Regions from separate parts of the Carnobacterium sp. genome, predicted to be linked through region 3. Evidence: predicted binding sites of a transcription regulator. Region 3 holds the regulator's gene; each other region holds the start of a gene.
The links. Region 3 encodes LexA, which represses DNA repair genes until DNA is damaged. Its sites were predicted from a motif close to CNAACANNTGTTNG; they were not measured.
Positions count from the first base shown of each region.

Region 1: uvrB (excinuclease ABC subunit UvrB) is a predicted target of LexA. The motif match lies at 2,546-2,559, and genes of this name have one in related genera.
Region 2: ABS911_RS08635 (Y-family DNA polymerase) is a predicted target of LexA. The motif match lies at 4,458-4,471, and genes of this name have one in related genera.

Region 1 covers NZ_JBEMBC010000029.1:18,788-25,827, reverse strand. The annotation lists gene ABS911_RS07585 (DNA internalization-related competence protein ComEC/Rec2) at 1-918, shown strand, start outside; gene holA (DNA polymerase III subunit delta) at 991-2,049, shown strand; gene rpsT (30S ribosomal protein S20) at 2,182-2,436, shown strand; gene uvrB (excinuclease ABC subunit UvrB) at 2,653-4,647, shown strand; gene rpsO (30S ribosomal protein S15) at 4,821-5,090, shown strand; gene pnp (polyribonucleotide nucleotidyltransferase) at 5,288-7,040, shown strand, end outside.
Region 2 covers NZ_JBEMBC010000038.1:2,150-9,189, forward strand. The annotation lists gene ABS911_RS08610 (hypothetical protein) at 1-185, opposite strand, end outside; gene ABS911_RS08615 (hypothetical protein) at 470-625, shown strand; gene ABS911_RS08620 (DUF3997 domain-containing protein) at 747-1,196, shown strand; gene ABS911_RS08625 (YqgU-like beta propeller domain-containing protein) at 1,476-2,585, shown strand; gene ABS911_RS08630 (rhodanese-like domain-containing protein) at 2,693-3,088, shown strand; gene ABS911_RS08635 (Y-family DNA polymerase) at 3,143-4,408, opposite strand; gene ABS911_RS08640 (excisionase family DNA-binding protein) at 4,555-4,785, opposite strand; gene ABS911_RS08645 (glycerophosphodiester phosphodiesterase) at 4,933-5,670, shown strand; gene miaA (tRNA (adenosine(37)-N6)-dimethylallyltransferase MiaA) at 5,657-6,610, shown strand; gene hflX (GTPase HflX) at 6,654-7,040, shown strand, end outside.
Region 3 covers NZ_JBEMBC010000018.1:24,017-31,056, reverse strand. The annotation lists gene ABS911_RS05560 (ABC transporter ATP-binding protein) at 1-1,073, opposite strand, end outside; gene ABS911_RS05555 (YneF family protein) at 1,172-1,408, opposite strand; gene tkt (transketolase) at 1,573-3,576, opposite strand; gene ABS911_RS05545 (DUF896 family protein) at 3,710-3,949, opposite strand; gene lexA (transcriptional repressor LexA) at 4,112-4,735, shown strand; gene rnhB (ribonuclease HII) at 4,801-5,574, opposite strand; gene ylqF (ribosome biogenesis GTPase YlqF) at 5,576-6,439, opposite strand; gene lepB (signal peptidase I) at 6,509-7,040, opposite strand, start outside.

The sequences.
Region 1 (7,040 bases), on a different contig from region 3:
ATCGCATTAGAACAGCAAAAGAAACGGAAACGATTGCTTATTTTGTTGGTAACTGTTTTTATAGTCTTTATTCAGTATCAAAAGTACAGTCCATTTGGAGAAGTTTTGATACTAGATGTAGGCCAGGGAGATGCGACTTTAATTAAAGAGCCTTTTGGAAAAGGTGTCTACCTAATAGACACTGGCGGGGCGCTAGCATTTGAAAAAGAAGAATGGCAAATAAGAAAAAAACAGTCAACGGTGGCAAGTCGTGTATTGATTCCAGTGATTAAATCTCTAGGTGTAACTCAATTAGATCAAGTTTTGATTACTCACGGCGACGAAGATCATATGGGTGAATTAATCGAACTAGCTCAAGATATCGAAATTAAAGAGCTTGTTTTTCCAATAGGAACAACAAAAAAACAATCATTTTTTGATGCAGCTCAAGCATTAGAAAAAAATGGTGTGGCTTTACGTGAAGTCAGCGCTAAACGATCACGAGAGCAACTTTTTGGGCCCTCTTTAGCTGTTTTATGGCCCTTACACAATGGCGAAGGAGAAAATAATGATTCGCTTGTATTATATGGGGAAATTGGTCAGTTTAATTGGCTGTTCACAGGGGACATTGAAGAGACGGGGGAAGCAGAGGTAACAGCTCTTTACCCCAATTTAAAAGTGGATATTTTAAAAGTAGCACATCACGGAAGCCAAACGTCAACTAGTGAAAGTTTTATTCAAAAAATAAAACCAAAAACAGCATTGATATCTTGTGGGTTAAACAATCGCTACAATCACCCAAATGAGGATGTGCTAGAACGATTGGCTTCGGTAAATGCAATGGTCTATCGAACAGATCTGCAAGGAAGTTTTAGGTATACGTATGCTGATTATTTACACATATGGATAGAAAAAGGCTTTCAAACGATTTTAAGATAAATTGAAAATAGGCTTGCAAATTAATTTAATGCTTTGTACCATTAAGGCAATACAAGAAAGTGGTGGAACAGAGTGAATTTTGTATCAGAATTAGCAAAAATAAAAAACGGCACGATTGCACATGTTTACATTGTATTAGGAACAGAGTCCTATTTAGCAAGCGTAGCTAGAAAAACACTGTTGGATTCAGTACTTAGTGCAGAAGAACTGGAATTAAATTACGGTGCTTATGATATGGAAGAAGTTTCGATTGGAACGGCCTTAGAGGATGCAGAATCGATTCCATTTTTTGGCGATCGCCGTCTCGTTTTTGTAGACAGACCGGTCTTTTTAACGGGAGATAAAACAAAGTTAAAGGTAGAACATGATGTGAAATGGTTAGAAAGTTATTTAACTCATCCTTCTGAATCAACGACACTTGTATTCTTTGCCCCTTATGAAAAATTAGATGAACGGAAAAAAATAACTAAGTTACTAAAAAAAACAGCTACCATAATAGAAGTAAATGCATTATCAGAAAAAGATATGCGAAAATACATTAAAGATACTATTGCAAATGAAGAGTACCGTTATTCTCCGGAAGCGTTTGAATTATTTATTCAATTAACAGATGCGAAATTATCTGTAGCGATGGGAGAATTACCTAAACTTTTTATTTATGCCCAAGATACTAAATTTATTACACTAGATGCGGTTCAAGAGTTAGTGGCTAAATCGTTAGAACAAAATATTTTTGCGTTAAATGAATACGTTTTGAAAAAAGACGTAGGACAAGCGCTTAATTTATACCAAGATTTATTACTGCAAAAAGAAGACCCTATTAAAATAAATGCGATTATGACATCTCAATTTAGATTACTTATCCAAGTTAAAATTTTAGAAAAGAAAGGCTATCAGCAAGGCGATATTGCCAAACAATTAAAAACACATCCCTATCGTGTGAAATTAGCTATTCAACAAATGAGGAAAATTGAGGAGTATTCGCTGATCGAAGCATATAATGGATTGATTGATGCTGAGTATCGATTGAAGACAGGAAAAGGCGATAAAGAAATGCAATTTGAATTATTCGTTCTGCAGTATGCGCAAAAAAAAGCAACGAACAGAGACCAATACAAGCGTTTAAAATAATCCAGCTATCAAGTAAAAAAACTTTACACATTTTTATTGCATTGAAGCTTGTCTTTATGTATAATTGAATTTGTTGAAACAACTAGAATAGACTATTTTATGTTGTAAATAATTGAAAGTGGGGTGAATCAAATGCCAAACATCGAAGCTGCAATCAAACGTGTTCGTACTTCTGAGAAATCAGCTGCACAAAACAACGTTCAAAAAAGTTCAATGCGTACTGCTATTAAAAAATACGTTCAAGCTGTTGAAGCAGGTAACGAAAACGCTGAACCATTACTTAAAGAAGCAATCAAAGCAATTGACATGGCTGCATCTAAAGGATTGATTCATAAAAATAAAGCTAACCGTGACAAATCTCGTTTAACTGCTAAATTAGCTAAATAAGAGGTCATTGTTATAAAGAGTAAATAAAAAAGCCTCAAGTCTTGAGTATTCAAGATTTGAGGCTTTTTTATTTTTTGAATACTAATGAAGTTGTATCAAATTAGTTGTAAGAACACACGTTCAGTGCTAGAATAATAAAATAGAATTGAAAAATGTGTGTCTTGAATTAGACAGGTTTCTTTTTATACTGAATAGAAGTGCGAGGAGGTACTTAAAATGCCAAAAGACCAATTTGAACTGGTTTCTAAATACCAGCCTAGTGGTGATCAGCCGGATGCCATAAAAAAATTAATTAAAGGCATCGAAGCTGGAGAGAAAGAACAAACCTTATTAGGTGCCACAGGAACGGGAAAAACATTTACGGTCTCAAATGTCATTAAGGAAGTAAATAAGCCAACCTTAGTTATTGCACACAATAAAACATTAGCAGGTCAATTATATGGTGAATTTAAAGAATTCTTTCCTGATAACGCTGTAGAGTATTTTGTCAGCTATTATGATTACTATCAACCAGAAGCGTATGTTCCTTCAAGTGATACCTTTATTGAAAAAGAATCAAGTGTTAACGATGAGATAGATAAACTGCGTCATTCCGCAACGAGTGCATTGCTAGAACGAAGAGATGTCATTGTGGTAGCTTCTGTTTCGTGCATTTATGGACTAGTTAACCCTGAGGACTATCGAGATCACGTTCTGTCTTTACGCGTAGGTGCTGAAATGAATCGTGATGAGATGTTACGTCGTTTAGTCGACATGCAATTTGAACGTAACGATATTGACTTTCAACGCGGACGCTTTCGTGTTAGAGGAGATGTAGTGGAAATTTTCTTAGCATCACGTGACAGTGAAGCAATACGGGTAGAGTTCTTTGGAGATGAAATTGATCGTATTAGAGAAGTAGATGTTTTAACAGGTGAAATCAAGGCTGATGTTCAACATGTTCCTATTTTTCCGGCTACTCACTTTGTCGCAAACGATGAACAAACAAGATCGGCTATAAAAAATATCCAAGAAGAACTAGAAGAGCGATTAAAAGTTTTGCGAGCTGAAGATAAATTAATTGAAGCACAACGGTTAGAACAGCGAACAAACTATGATTTGGAAATGTTGTTGGAAATGGGGTATTGTTCAGGAATTGAAAATTACTCTAGACACATGGATGGACGTAAACCTGGTGAAGCACCTTATACACTAATTGATTTCTTCCCAGATGATTTTCTGATTGTGATAGATGAGTCTCATATCACGATGTCCCAAATTAGAGGGATGTATAATGGCGATAGAGCTAGAAAAGAACAATTGATTGAGTATGGTTTCAGATTGCCGAGTGCTTTGGATAACCGTCCGCTTCGCCTGGAAGAATTTGAAAACCACGTAAATCAAATTATGTATATTTCGGCAACGCCAGGACCTTATGAATTGGAACGTGCTCCAGAAGTTATTGAACAAATTATTCGTCCTACAGGATTATTAGATCCAATTATAGAAGTGCGTCCAATCAAAGGTCAAATCGATGATTTGATTGGTGAAATAAATGAACGAACTGAAAAAAATGAGCGAGTATTTATTACTACATTAACTAAAAAGATGTCAGAAGATCTAACGGATTACTTGAAAGAGGTTGGAATCAAAGTTGCCTACTTGCATAGTGAGATAAAAACATTAGAACGAACCGAGATCATTCGAAATCTGCGTTTAGGTGTATACGACGTATTGATTGGAATCAACTTGCTACGTGAAGGTATCGATGTCCCAGAAGTATCATTAGTGATTATTTTAGATGCAGATAAAGAAGGCTTCTTAAGAAGTGAACGTTCACTTGTACAGACGATTGGTAGGGCTGCACGTAATGAAAATGGGAAAGTTATTATGTATGCGGACCGTATCACAGACTCTATGAGAGCCGCTATATCAGAGACTGAGAGACGTCGTGAAACCCAAGAAGAATACAATGAAAAACATGGCATTACGCCTAAAACAATTATCAAAGATATTCGTGATTTGATCTCGATTACTTCAGTAGTAGAAGGTGACGCTGAAGGAGCATCTGGCTTAGAAAATATTGCTAAAATGACAAGAGAGCAGCGTCTAGAGTTGATTGATGGTATGGAAGTAGAAATGAAAGTAGCTGCAAAAGAATTAAACTTCGAAAAAGCGGCTAATATAAGAGACATGATCTTAGAAATAACAGCACAGTACAAATTAAAATAACAATACACAAGAATGAATCTATTAAAAATGGAAAAAACCCATTAATAACTTGCAATTTCCCATAGATTCTAGTAGAATTTAATTGTGTACTAAACACATACCTTTTACTTGGTAAAACGAATCACCAACGTCTACTCAGTAAGAGGAAAAATTGAGAAATGAGGTGCTTAGAAATGTCAATTTCTAAAGAACGTAAAAATGAAATCATCAAAGAATACGCAATCCACGAAGGAGATACAGGTTCTCCCGAAGTACAAGTTGCTGTATTAACAGCTGAGATCAACCACTTAAATGAACATGCACGTGTTCACAAAAAAGACCACCATTCTTACCGTGGACTTATGAAAAAAATTGGTCACCGTCGTAACTTGCTTGCGTACTTACGCAACAAAGATATTACTCGTTACCGTGAATTGATTCAAAGATTAGGTCTACGTCGTTAATTTTTCGTAGTCTATTTAGAAGCGAGGTTCTAACGAATCTCGCTTCATTTTGTTTGTAAAAGAAAAAAGCTGTTTATTTTGTTGTCCATCCTACTATACAAATGTGAGTATTTAATTAGCTTAAATGCTGACATTTGTTTAGTAGTCTGTTTGGAAAAAACGAATAAAGGCTTTAATAAAAAGGAGAAATGCACACAATGACAGAGAAACAAGTTTTTACTAAAGAATGGGCAGGTCGTACATTAGAAATTGAAGTTGGACAATTAGCAAAACAAGCTAATGGCGCAGCATTGATTCGCTATAACGATACTGTAGTGCTATCTGCAGCAGTAGCTAGCAAAAAAGCGAAAGACGTAGATTTCTTTCCTTTAACAGTAAATTACGATGAAAAAATGTATTCAGTCGGTAAAATCCCAGGTGGTTTTATTAAGAGAGAAGCACGCCCAAGTGAAGCGGCTACTTTAACAGCTCGATTAATTGACCGTCCGATTCGTCCGATGTTTGCAGAAGGATTTCGTAATGAAGTTCAAATTACAAATACCGTAATGTCTGTAGATCAAAACTGTTCACCAGCTTTTTCAGCAATGTTTGGTTCTTCTTTATCACTTGCTATTTCAGATATTCCGTTTAACGGACCGATTGCAAGTGTTGATGTAGGCCGTGTAGACGGAGAATACATCATTAATCCAACTCTTGAGCAAGAAGCATTATCAGACATTCATTTAACAGTTGCAGGTACTAAAGATGCCATTAATATGGTTGAAAGTGGAGCTGCTGAAGTTTCAGAAGAAGATATGCTTGGTGCTTTAATGTTTGGTCATGAAGCAATTCAAGAATTAGTTGCTTTCCAAGAAGAAATCGTAGCGGCTGTTGGAAAAGAAAAAATGACTATTCAATTGTTGCAAATTGATGCAGATTTAGAAAAAGAAGTCAACGATGCATACCAAGCTAAAATGATTGCGGCAATTCAAACCGAAGAAAAATTAGCTCGTGAAGAAAATATTGAAACGGTTAAAGAAGAAGCAATGGCTTTTTATGAAGAAAAATATCAAGACAACGATGAAGCTAAACGAATCAATAAAGAAGTAAAACAAATTGTTGAAGACATGGAAAAGAATGAAGTCCGTCGTCTTATTACAGTTGACAAAATTAGACCAGATGGTCGTAAAATTGATGAAATTCGTTCTTTAGCTTCAGAAATCGGATTATTGCCAAGAGCACATGGTTCGGGTTTATTCACTCGTGGACAAACTCAAGCTTTGTCTATAGCTACTTTAGCACCATTAGGCGAACATCAAATTATTGATGGTCTAGGAATTGAAAACAGCAAACGATTCATCCATCACTACAATTTCCCTCAATACTCTGTTGGAAGTACTGGACCATCACGTGGACCAGGTCGTCGTGAAATTGGGCATGGAGCATTAGGAGAACGTGCATTAGCACAAGTTATTCCAAGTGAAGAAGATTTCCCATACATGATTCGTTTAGTTGCTGAAGTTTTAGAGTCAAATGGTTCTTCATCACAAGCAAGTATTTGTGCAGGGACTCTAGCCTTAATGGATGCAGGTGTTCCTATCAAAGCTCCAGTAGCTGGTATTGCAATGGGACTTGTTAAAGAAGGCGAAAACTATACTGTCTTAACAGATATCCAAGGTTTAGAAGATCATTTAGGCGATATGGACTTTAAAGTAGCAGGTACCAGCAAAGGAATCACTGCTCTTCAAATGGATATTAAAATTGAAGGTATCACACAACAAATTTTAGAAGAAGCGTTAACTCAAGCTAAAAAAGCTAGAATGGAAATTCTTGATGAATTGATCTCTACAATTGCTGAGCCACATGAAGAATTAAGTGCATACGCTCCTAAAATTGAAATGATGCAAATCAAACCGGAAAAAATCAAAGTTGTTATTGGCCGCGGTGGTGACCAAATCAATGCTATTATTG
Region 2 (7,040 bases), on a different contig from region 3:
ATCCATAATCCTAAAATAGTAATGGCAACTACTCCAATTACTTCCTTGGGTGCGTGGCTGAATTCACGAAAAAGCTGACTCGTTTCTACATAATCAAAAATAAGTTCTTTTAGTCCATTAAATCCCATAAAGAGTAACGCATATAAAAATCCTTCTTTAAACCGAATTAATTTAGTTTTTTCCATTTTTATAGTAACTCCTTTTATCATTCAATTAGTTCTATTTTGTTTAAATTATTGGTTCTGCTTTCCTTCAACTTTTCTCCTAATGCCAATTGCCTTCTTCCTTATTTATTTCTTATCTCTATCATACGAAAAGGGAAGAGTGTTGGCTATAAACCATTAGTTGCATAGTAGCACCCATTGGTTGCTACTATGTAAACCAACACGTTCTTTTAATTTTATGAGATGAGATAGATAATTTGATTATGAATTATTTGGTTAGAAGAATGGCTATGGGAGATAGTATAATGAAAAAAATAAGTAAAAAAAATTGTTATCAGATTGTATCGATCTTTACTTTTTGTGGTGCTATTTTGGCGGTATTAAACAAAGAAATCATTTTTGGCTATACTTTAATTATTCTAGGTTATTGTCTTCTTCGCAAATCAGATTTAGAAGGCTAAACAATCTAATGAATCTTTTAAATTGAATAATGGTTAAGATATATAAACTAATGAATAGAGGTTATGTAATGATGTCAAAAAAAAGAGCTAAGCCTATCCTTAAATTCGAAGAGAAAGTAAAATGACCAAAAAAAGTTTATTGTCAGTAGTATTTCTTTTAGTAATCTTATTGCCTTTTATTTTGATCTTCGGTCGGGAAGTCCTTTCAACAAACCCTGACAATCGTTATCGTGCATCTGGAACTTCCTCTACTGCTCATGAAATAGGGATAGATGACTATTATAGTGTTCAATCAATGTCTGCATCATTTTCAGTACTCCAATATGAAAATGAAGAAATACATATTGAATTTGCGGACAGTATTGTTAAATTAAATTGGAATAATGATTATATTATTGCTTCTAGCAAAAAAGATGATCTGGATGTTTATTCAGATGTGTATTATTTAATAGTTAATAGAGGCACCAGAGAAGTTGTCGAATATGATTCATTAGAACAATTCGAAAAAGAAATAAAAGCAAAGAATATTAACTTAGAATTGGAAAGAAAAGTAGCATTTGATTGGTATTAACTATTTAATTTAAAAGGCGCACTTATATACCAATTTAAAAAGAAGTAATCATTGCTCAAGATGAGTGCAAAAAAGAACCCAGATATTCCATTTTTAAATGGTATCGTAGTTCTTTTTTTAGTGTTCCAAATGATTTCATTTAGTTATCTCTAGTAAGGTGAAGTAGGCTAATAAAGTGTGAAACGGCATAGCATATGCTATACTTTAGATGAAAGTTTTTGGAATGGTACTAGCAAGTAACCATACGATGTCAATTAATCAAAAAAATAAGGTGATGAGATGAAAAGGAAAAAGAAAAAATATATGATGTTTAGTTTAGCTATTTTGCTTTTTTCTGCTTCCTTATTTTTATTGAGTTGCAACAAAAATCAAGATAATAAACCAACTGTGTCTGAAAAAAAGCCATTGTCTTATAAAGAAATTCCTATTGAATATGAAAGTTTTAGAAAAGTGATTGGATGGATGTCTAATGAAGAAGTATTGATTCATTCAGGCGAAGTAAATAATGATACATTATCTCTTTTTAATATTTTCACAGGAGAAACTGAGCCTATTTATGAAGCCGGATCGATTATTTTAACAGCTATTATTTCAGAAAATCAACAACAGATAGTGATTCAAGTTGCTAGCGAAAATGGTGGGGAGTTAAGAGTAATTGATAGGAGCGGTGCAGTTGTTCAAACATTGCCTTTAGAAACGAAAGGCTTTGTTAATGTGAACTGGAATCCAGCAGATCAACACCATATCTTTATTTCATACTACCAATCCGATTCTAATATGGTAGTTGGTGATTGGAATACAGAGACTAACGAGATTGTTTCTATACCATCTGCTTCATTAACGCCCTTGTGGTATTCAGCTAATCTATATTTATATGTAGATAATAAAGAGGATTTCTCTCTTGAAACGGGTGAGCTTTACATGGGAGATATTCGGACAAACGAAACACTGCGATTAAAGAGTCAAGTTTCAAGCTTTTTTATACATGATGATACATTCATTACATTTACACCTTCAGACTTTGCTGAAGATGAGTTGCTTCTAAGTTATCAGTATCCATTTATGGTTGATCAATCTTTCATGTCTATTCCCAAAGTGACCATGAATAATCGTCTTGTTTTTCCTTACTTAAGTCAGGCTGCAAGAAACACACCTGTCTATGGAGTATTTGCAAAAGAAGCGGCACAATTGGAACTTGAAACTGGGGAATTTGAGTTTGGAGAGTTGGATTTTGAGAATAAGACCATTAAGCCGATTATTGATCTCCCAGACAATGCGCCAATCTCAATGGCTCATAATGGGAAATATAGTTTATATGGTTGGCGATTTGAAAGTATTATAGATATTGAACAACAAAAAATCTATTCCTTAATTAGTATGCCTAATTAGAGTCAGTAACGAGAGTTAAAAAGGTCTTATATAAAAAAAGCTAGTAAAACAAACGATTCTTGTGTACAATTATCCCTGTAGAACAAGTTGAAAGGGGTACACAAGAAGTGAATATAGGTCAAATTATTAATGCAGTTTTATGGATTATTATTATAGTATGGGCAGGTTACGAAATTTACAGTTATTTCAAACGTAAAAACGCATCTGTGGAACTAACAGAAGAAGAGTTTAAAAAAGAAATGCGTAAAGTTCAATTAATTGATGTCCGCGAAAAGAAGGACTTTGATGCAGGGCACATTTTAGGAGCTAGAAACATTCCTTTTTCAACTTTTAAAACACGCAGCGTTGAAATAAGAAAAGATCAACCTATTTATCTTTATGATCATAATAAAGCGCTAAGTTTACGTGCTGCGCTTCGTTTACGTAAAGAGGGCCATACAGATATTTATCACCTTAAAGGTGGATACCGTGATTGGACTGGAAAAACTAAAACAGCTCATTAATGAGTAAAAAAGAGTTGAGACATTTTGTCTCAACTCTTTTTCTTATAATATGACTTAACCCTGGTGTCCGCTGACTAAGCCACTGCGTTTAATAGCTGTTCCTCCTGAGGTTAAACTACTAGCATGTACAAGGGAAGTGTAACCATATTTAAACCGAATGCGATCAATCACTTTTTCTAGTTCTTCACGGCTAATGGTCTGTTCAGCTGATTCGAATAAATCCAATTGTAAATCTGATTGGTAGTGTATTTTTCCGCAACTAATGGCTAATTGACGAACAGGTTCATTATTGTAGTGTTTTCTAAAAAGAAATAAACACGTCTCAATGATTTTTTGACTGGAAGAAGTAGGGAAAATTTTTAGTTGCTGATTGAACCCTTTATCCAGAATTTCTCCAGAAAAACGAATCGTTAAATGGATCATACCCGTTTGAGCATGATGGTTTCTCAGGCGAGCAGCAACTTGATCAGCCATTTCTCGAATAACTACTTCAATTTCGTATGCATCTATGTAATCACGATCTAATATTTGACTCTTGCCAAATGAACGAGATAGAGGAGTGTATTTCTGAGAGATAATACTTTGATCAATACCATGAGCATGATAAAAAAGTTGTTCTCCAATAGTTCCATGTATTTTTTTTAAGGAATGAACAGAGTATTGTGAAAGGTCATAAACAGAATCAATCCCCAAACGGTAAAGATTTGAAGCCGTGCGCGATCCAATACCCCACATTTCTGTAATAGGTTGAATTTTCCAAAGGGTTTCGGGAACATCTTTATAATGCCATTCTGCAATGCCGTTTTTTTCTTTTTTTGCAGCATTATCTAAGGCTAATTTTGCCATGAGCGGATTATCTCCGATGCCAATCGTCACAAACAAACGAAGTCGTTGCCAGATCGTCGTTTGGATCTTTAAAGCAATCTCTTTTGTAGAACCATATAAGGCATGCGAAGCGGTGACATCTAAAAAAGACTCATCAATACTATAAAGATGCAAATCTGTTTCTGCTACGAATTCCAAAAAGATAGCGTTAATCATAGCATTGACTTTTAAATACAAAGTCATGTGAGGTTCAACGATCTGAATAAAGGAATGTTTAGGAATCTCATATCGTCTTGATCCTGTTTTAATACCATATTCTTTCTTTACTCTAGGAGCAGCAGCTAAAACTAGTCCGCCATCTTGATCAGCTTTACTCATCACAACAACATATGAAGCTAAAGGGTGGAGGCCAAGTCTAACGGACTCGACAGAAGCAAAAAAAGAGGTCACATCAATGCATAAGATATCTCTTCTAGGTTCCTTTGAGTAATCCATTTTGATCATACCAAACGGCATCCTTTCGTATAAGCTTACCCTCATTATACGAACATACGTTCCTTTAGTAAAGAAAATAATAAGAAAAAAATAAAACAAGCTCAAGAAATAGCCATTTGGTCTACTTCTCTTAAGCTTGTTTTATGTTAATCTTCATCCTTTATATCAATATCCTCTGGAATGGGTTCATCTAAATACTCTTGTAATTCTTTTTTGTATTTTTCAATTTCGCGCAAATACAAATTGAATTGTTCTTTATAAATCAAGATAGTTTCGCCATCAGATAAAGTACGAATCTGTTTTTCACGAATAAGACGTACAATATCAGTCGTTGAAAGTTCTAAATAGTCTGCGGTTTCTTCGATGGTTAAATACATTTACCTGCCTCCTTACTACAGTTTCTATTGTACGTTACTTTTTGAGAAAAGACGACAGTTTCATGTGAGAAGAAAGCTGACTATAGGGCTTATTATAGAAATATGCTATAATTATTAGGAATGTAAGCGATGGAGGGATTGTAAGTTATGGACCGTACAAAGATTATTGCTCACCGAGGAAGTAAAGGCACACATCCAGAGAACACATTAGAAGCATTTCGAGAAGCTGTTCGAGTGGGAAGCGATGGCATTGAGCTAGATATTCATTTAAGTTTAGACAATGAACTAATTGTTATCCATGATGAATCAGTAGAACGTACAACGAATGGAAAAGGAAACGTTCAAAATTTAACATTAACCGAACTAAAACAACTAGATGCCGGAAGTTGGTATTCTCCTGAATTCAGTCATTGCTGTATTCCAACACTTCAAGAAGTTTTTAATTTACTTGAAGAAGTAGACTATCAAGGCCTTGTAAATATCGAATTAAAAACAGATAATTATTCTTACCCAGGAATCGTAGAAAAAGTATGGGCTTTTGTAACTGAAAAGGATTGGTCATTTAGTGTAGAATATTCCAGTTTTAACTATGAAACATTAGTTCAACTCAAAGAAGTAGATCCTACTTGTAAAATAGCGTTACTATTTGAAAATAATGGTGAAAATGTTACTTCTCTAAGTCCAACTATTCCTGTTAGAATGTGGCATCCGAAACTAAGCTGGTTTAAAGGTATTCGTAACTCCGAAATTCCAGTACGCATTTGGACAGTTAATAAGAATGAGGACATCCAATATTGTTTACAAAAACAAGTAGCAGGTATTATCACAGATTATCCTGAGAGAGCTCTTCACATAAGAAATAAATGGCAGTATGAAGGAGAATAAGGTGGAAAAGAAAAAAATTATTATCATTGTAGGACCAACAGCTGTTGGGAAAACAAGTTTAAGTCTCTCCTTAGCGCGGGAATTAAATGGAGAAATTATCAGTGGAGATTCTATGCAAATTTACCGCAATCTAACTATTGGAACAGCTAAAGTATCTAAGGAAGAACAAGGAGAAATACCGCATCATCTCATTGATGAAGTGGATGTAACGACTCCTTATGCTGTTTCTGATTTCCAAAAGAGAGCTCGGTCTTTAATTGAAGATATTTCAGTTAAAGGGAAAGTACCAATTATTGTAGGGGGTACAGGTTTATACATCGAATCCTTATTGTATGATGTGACGTTTGGTGGAAGCGGAGAAAATGATGAGGCTTTTCGTGAAGCTCAAGAAGCGATAGCCGTAGAAAAAGGAAATCGCTATTTGTGGGAACAATTAAATCAAATAGATCCAGCTGCTGCAGAAAAAATTCATTTTAACAATCGCAGACGTATTATCCGAGCACTTGAAGTGTATCAGGTGACCGGTCAACTTTTTTCTAGTTATCAAAGTGAACGTAAGGAAAAAGAGCTCCTTTATGATGCGAAAATTATTGGTCTAACAACTGATCGAGAAGAGTTATATAGTCGAATCAACCTTCGTGTAGAGCAAATGTTTGAAAAGGGTTTGATTGAAGAAGTAAAATGGTTATATGAACAACAATTGCCCGATGCACAAGCTGCAAAAGGAATCGGTTATAAAGAATTGTTTCCATATCTTGAAAATAAGATTACCTTACAAGAAGCAAAAGAGGCCATCCAGCAAAATTCAAGACGGTATGCTAAACGCCAACTTACTTGGTTTAAAAACCGATTGGAAAATGTGGAGTGGGTTGATTTAGTGAGTCATCCTGAGAAAGAACAACAAGTAGTAGAAGAAGTCCAAGCATTTTTAGAAAAATAGTGTGTACAATGTGTTTAAAATACTAGAATAGAAGGTGAACGTAATGGAAACAAAAGAAACCGCTGAAACAGTCGAACGCGTTATCCTTGTAGGAGTTCAAACTAATGAAAGTAACCTGGATTTTGAATATTCTTTGAGAGAATTAGAACAATTGACGGAAACGGCTCTAGGTGAAGTAGTTGGAGAACTAACTCAAAAAAGAGAACGAGTAGATTCACGTACCTTTTTAGGTAAAGGCAAGATGGAAGAATTGGTTGCTTTAGTAGATGAGTTAGAAGCAGATACGGTTATTTTCAACCAAGGGCTGACACCTGGACAAACAAGAAATATTCAAAAAGTTTTAATGGATGAAGTGAAAGTCATTGACCGAATCCAATTGATTTTAGACATCTTTGCCATGCGTGCTAAAAGTAAAGAAGGTAAATTACAA
Region 3 (7,040 bases):
AAATGAACCTCTTTTAGCGCCGGAACATCGGATTTAGGGTAAGTAAATTTATCAATGGAATAATGAATATCTCCTCTTATTTTTTTCGTTAATGCTGAGGGTTTTTCAATAATTTTCGAACGCTCTAAAAGCAATTTCTCTACACGATTATAACTTGCACTTCCACGTTCCAAGATATTAAATAATCGGCCAATAGCAAACATCGGCCATACCAGCATAGCTATATAGTTAATAAAAGAAATTAATTCACCAATAGTGATAGTACCTGAATTTATATATCTCCCGCCCATTACAATGGTCAGTACATAAGAAATCCCCATGATAAAAGTGATCGTAGGGTCAAATAACGAATCAATTTTATACACTTTTCTATTTTCAGCAACTACTTGTTCCGTTTTTTGTCTGAATTCTTCAACGTCTTCGTCTTCTTGACCGAATGTTTTTAAGACTTTCATACCTGATATACTCTCTTGCGCTTTATCATTCATATTGGAAAAGGCTGCTTGCGCTCCTCTAAATCGCTCATGGAGTTTTGAACCTAAAACACGTGAAGCTATAGCAAGCAACGGAAGTGGTATTAATGCAATCAACGTTAATCTCCAGTCAACTACTAGAGCCATTGCAATAATCGTTGTACCCCCTGTAATAATTGAATCAGCTAAGGTCAATATCCCACCACCTGCAACATTTCGAACTGCCGTTAAATCATTTGTTGCATGTGCCATTAAATCGCCCGTACGATATTTTTGAAAAAAACTATTGTCCATTTCGGTAAAGTGGTTAAACAATCGTGTTCTAAGTATCCGTTCCAATTTGGCAGATGTTCCCCAAATATTTACACGCCAAATGTAACGAAATAAATAACTAGCAATCGCCGCGCCTATCAAAATACTTAACCATTGGATCAATTTTTTAAGTGTTAGCGTTCCTTGGCCAACTTCATCTACAATAATTCCCACTATTCTAGGTGGAACTAATTGAATAATTGCTACAAGAAACAAAAATATCACACCCGTAATATACGCTTTTTTTTCTTGTTTAAAAAACCAACCTAATTTTTTATAAATTCCCATTTTCTTCCCTCACCCCTTTACTAATGATCCTGTTAATCAAAAAACGCGAACAGATAAATATCTGCTCGCACGTTAGTATTATAAGGCAATATGTGCCCTTATTTTTTTTTAGTCGTTTTTGTTGTTTGTGTCTTCATTGACGACATCATTTGTTTAATTTTCTTTTCTGATGGTTTTTGTCCCATTTGCATCATTAACATACGCAACATATTTTCGTCAACTGGCGGATTTTTTTTGAAATAATCCATCATGTATTTTCTAGCAAGAAAGAAACCAGCGACTGCTCCACCAACTAAGGCTAAAATAATTAAAAAGATAGCAAGACCTAAATTCATTTTTGATTCACTCCTTTCGAACCTCTCAAGTCTTAATTGTACTAAATATTAGTGGAAAAATAAACTAAAATTCTACTTCTTACGCTAAAAAGTCGCAATTCATCCCAATTACTTACAAAAGAAAGCCGTGTAAGTTAAACTTTCAACTTACACGGTCATTTTTTTTATAAGTTATTGTATGTTTTCACAACATTTTCAACTGTAAAGCCATAGTTTTCAATAACTGTCGCTCCTGGAGCACTTGCACCGTATTTATCTATACCTACTGAAGCACCATCTAGGCCTACATAACGTTCCCAACCAAATGTTGCCCCCATTTCAATAGATACACGTTTGCGTACTTCTTTTGGTAAAACACTTTCTTTATATGCTGCATCTTGTTTGTCGAATAAATCAAAACTTGGAACAGAAACAACGGAAACATCTTTCCCGCTTTCTTTCAAAGCATTTTGAGCTTCAATAGCTAACGCTACTTCAGAACCTGATGCCAAAAGAATTCCTTCTGGTTTTTCGCCAGCTTGAGGAGAAATAACATATGCTCCTTTAGCAACATTCGTACGTGCGCCTTCTTTTGTTCCTGGCAATACGGGTAAGTTTTGGCGAGATAACACCAACATTGTTGGGTGATCAACTGAAGTAATGGCTAATTCCCAAGCAGCTACAACTTCATTTCCATCTGCTGGACGAAGAATAGATAGGTTAGGCATACTGCGTAAGCTAGATAAATGTTCTACTGGCTCATGAGTTGGGCCGTCTTCTCCCACAGCAACTGAATCATGTGTGAACACGTAAGTTACCGGTAACTTAGATATAGCCGCTAAACGAACAGCAGCACGCAAGTAATCCGTAAAGACAAAGAATGTCCCACCATAAGTTCTAGTTCCACCATGCAAAACGATTCCATTCATTGCAGCAGTCATCGCAAATTCACGAACACCATACCAAATATTTCTTCCATCATATTGACCAGCTTGGAAATCTTTTACATCCGCTATCATTGTATTATTAGATGATGACAAATCAGCAGAACCGCCCCATAAATAAGGAACTTTTTTTGCAATAGCATTTAGTACTTGGCTACTTGTAACACGAGAAGCCAATGCATTGTCTCCAACTTCATAGGTTGGTAATTCAGCATCCCAGTTTTGTGGCAATTCATTTTTTAAAGATAACTCGAATTGTTCTGCTAATTCTGGATATTCCGTACGGTAAGTTTCAAATGATGCCTTCCATTCTTCTTCCACTTTAGCTCCTTGGTCAACCATTGTTTCTTTAAAGCGTTCTGCTACTTCAGCAGGAACAAAGAAGTCTTCGCCTTCCCAGCCATATGCTTTTTTAGCTGCTTCAATTCCTTCTGCTCCAAGTGGTGCACCATGGACTTTATGTGTTCCAGCATTCGGAGCACCAAATCCAATAATTGTTTTCACTTCGATTAGAGTAGGTTTTTTTGTCTCAGCTTTTGCAGCTTCAATTGCTGCATTAATTTCTTCTAAATCATTTCCGTCTTTTACAAGAATATGTTGCCATCCATAAGCTTCAAAACGTTGTCCAACATTTTCAGTAAAGGCTTTAGATGTCGGTCCATCTAAAGAGATATCGTTTGAATCATAAAGAACAACTAATTTCCCAAGTTCCAAATGAGCTGCTAAACTAGCTGCTTCAGCTGAGATACCTTCCATCAAGTCGCCGTCTCCACATAAAGAATAAGTAAAGTGATCTACAATAGCATGGCCTTCTTTGTTGTAAACTGCAGCTAAATGAGCTTCTGTCATCGCCATTCCAACAGCATTTGCAATTCCTTGTCCTAATGGACCAGTTGTTGCTTCTACTCCGTCAGTATGGTTCACTTCTGGATGTCCAGGTGTTTTACTGTCCCATTGACGGAACTGTTTTAAATCATCAATTTTAACGTCATATCCAGCTAAATGCAGCAAGCTGTATAATAACATCGATCCGTGTCCAGCTGATAATACAAAACGGTCACGGTCGAACCATTTCGAGTTTTTTGGATTTACTTTTAATTGTTTAGTCCACAATGTGTAAGCCATTGGAGCAGCCCCCATAGGTAATCCTGGGTGTCCAGAGTTGGCTTTTTGTATACCATCCATACTTAGTGTTCTTATTGTATTTACTGCTAATTGGTCTGTGTTATCAAACAAAAAAATCATCCTTTCGATTTTAACTCTCTTATAGTACTCTATTAGTTTACTATTATTTCCACTCAAGTGCAACGCTTTCATGGTCAGAATGTTATTAAATGGGAGAACTTCATGGTTATCCCATTATTGAACAAACATTCTTTTATCTTCCGTGAAGACCTTTATCTTTTTGTATATCCTTCAATTTATCGGGTGTAACATCATTGCCTTCTTCATCTACTATCTTTACACCTTCAATAGTATTTCTCATTCCGCCACGAAAAGCTGTTATATAAGCATCTCTTAATTCCTTTTGTTCAACTTGTTCTTGGATAGTCAATCCTTTGTTTTTTGATTTTTTTGCTAACTCATTTATTCGTTCTATTTGATCTTTTGGTAACATCGAATCACTCCACTTTTTTATTTATTAGTCAACTATAACAAATTTCTTTGAAAAAAACACCTTTTAATCCTCTAAATCTACGAACGTTTGTTTGATTTGTTCTATCATATATGGTAATCTTAAAATGATAAAATAAATAGAAATGAGGTGTTTATATATATTATGAGTAAAAATCCCGAATCAAGACAAGTTGAAGTTCTACAATATATATACAGTCAAGTTAAATTGAAAGGTTACCCTCCAACTGTAAGAGAAATCGGAACGGCTGTTTCTTTATCTTCTACCTCAACCGTTCATGGTCACCTTTCTCGTTTAGAAAAAAATGGTTACATCCAAAGAGATCCTAGCAAACCAAGAGCAATAGAACTAACACAACTAGGATTATCAAAATTAGGCATTGCACTTGATAAAATACCTTTACTGGGAACTGTAACAGCAGGTGAACCGATCTTAGCTGTAGAAGAAGCAACAGATTATTTCCCATTGCCTCCAAACTTGCAATTTGAAAATGATTCTCTTTTTATGTTAACCATACGTGGGGAAAGCATGATCAATGCTGGTATTTTTGATGGTGATGAAGTGATCATTCGTAAGCAAAGCACTGCAAATAATGGCGATATTGTCATTGCTATGACCGTAGAAGACGAAGCAACGTGCAAAAGATTTTATAAAGAAGAAGATCATTATCGCTTAGAACCAGAAAATGACACCATGAGTCCTATTCTACTTAATGAAGTAACCATTTTAGGCAAAGTAATCGGATTATATCGTAGTCATATTCAATAAAAAAACGAAGGAACGGGTTTTATCCCGGTTCTTCGTTTTTTTTTATTGTTTCACTACAAATCTCTTTAAACTAATAAATTCTTAACAGGAGCAAAAGTTTTTCGGTGAATAGGACATACTCCGTGTTTTTCTAAACCTTCTAAATGGACTTTTGTTCCATAACCCGCATTTTTAGAAAAACCGTATCCCGGATACACTGTATCATATTCGGCCATCATTCTGTCTCTTGTTACTTTAGCAACTATACTAGCAGCAGCTATAGACAAACTCTTTGAATCTCCCTTAATGAAACTTTCTTGGGGAATAGTGACCGGTAGATGCATTGCATCGATCAACAATTGTTCTGGCGGTTGAGGCAATTGTTCAACAGCTTCAATCATAGCCAATTTAGTTGCTTCATAAATATTGACTTTATCAATGACTTGATGGTCTTTTATACCAATCCCAATAGCTAATGCAGATTCTTGAATTTGGTCAAATAACACTTCTCTTTTTGCACTTGATAATTGTTTAGAGTCATTAATTTCCAAGACATTAAAGTCTTGCGGCAAGATGACCGCAGCTGCAACCACAGGGCCAGCTAACGGACCTCTTCCTACCTCATCGATTCCAGCAATAAATTGTGTTCCTTTTTCCCAAAAAAATTGCTCTATTTGTAGCATTTCTTGTTGTTTTTCGAGAATTAATTGTTGCTTTCTCAATTGGTTTTCCCAAGATCTATACGCATTTAATACACCTTTACGAGAATCGCTCTTGATTAAAACCAGTCGTTCATCATCCGGATGAGTAATGGTCGCTAATAGTTCCTTTATTGCCGTAATGGTCAGCGGTTTTTCCATTTTAGCTATCATGCCTTTTGGGTAAAGAAATCGGTGCTATATCTAACGTATACTTCCCAATTTTACCGCTTCTAATTTCAAAAACAATCAATTCGGCTGCACGAGTATAATCATCTCTATACCCTTTTCGTTCACTGATCAACATAAGCAGATCTGGCGATTCAAGATTTAATTCTTCTTCTGTTAATCTGTATCGTTTAGCAAGCATTTCCGGATTTCTAATTTTCATTTCTTCCAATCCATACATAGCAATTTCATCTAGTTGTAAAATAGTGTCTTTTATTGCTCCAGTTAAAGCCAATTTCTTCCCAATTTCAGGATCTTCAAACTTCGGCCAAAGAATCCCTGGTGTATCCAGTAATTCCAATTCTTTGCCTAACTTCAGCCATTGTTGTGCTTTTGTCACACCAGGTTTATTTCCTGTTTGAGCAATATTTTTCTTTACAAAACGATTGATCAATGTTGATTTCCCCACGTTAGGAATTCCAATACTCATTGCTCGAATTGCACGAGGTTTTATACCTTTAGCGGCTCTTCTATCAAATTTAGGTTGTAAAAGCTCTTTTGCTTTTTCCATTAATTGCTTCATGCCTTTTCCTTCTTGAGCAACAATTGGGACAGCCGCAATTCCTTGATCGTTAAAATAAGCTACCCATTTTTTTGTTTCTAATGGATCCGCTAAATCACTTTTATTTAAAATGATGATTCTTGGTTTTTCTCCAATGATTTCATCTAATATTGGATTGCGGCTTGATAGTGGCAGTCTTGCATCTACTAGTTCAAAAACAATATCGACTAGCTTAATTTTTTCTGTTACTTGGCGTCTTGCTTTTGCCATATGCCCTGGAAACCATTGAATGGTCATTTAATTTTCACCTTTCTATTTACACAAAAAAAGAACCACATTATTGTATTCTTTTTTTTATTTCATTTGTTAATCCTCGTCAATCGAACCAAACTTTTCAAGTGGCCATATGCGAAGATTTGTTGTTCCACTGACAGTAGACGCGTCTATAAACCCAACTTCACTAAATCGGCTATCTTTTGAATTTTGACGATTATCACCTAAGACAAAATAAGTGCCTTCAGGAACCGTTTCTTCGCCTGTTTTAGCAGCTAATAAGAAGTCTTCGGTAAAAGTATCCCCTGCTGTCATATTTTCGATGGACTTTTTCAAATACTCTTCTTCAATGGGTTCCCCATTGATATACAAAACATCATCTTGATACCGAATCGTATCTCCTGGTAGACCGATAACACGTTTGATATACTGTTTATCCGGCTCACTTGGAGCTGGGAATACAATCACATCAAAACGGTCTATCTTGTCGATTTTATTTAAAATCAAACGATCTCGATCTTCTAACGTAGGTGCCATCGATTCACCGTCTACACTTACCGGAGCAAATAGAAAATGTCGAATCAGCAGAAAAATTATCAGCGCTACAACACCATATAGTACAGTA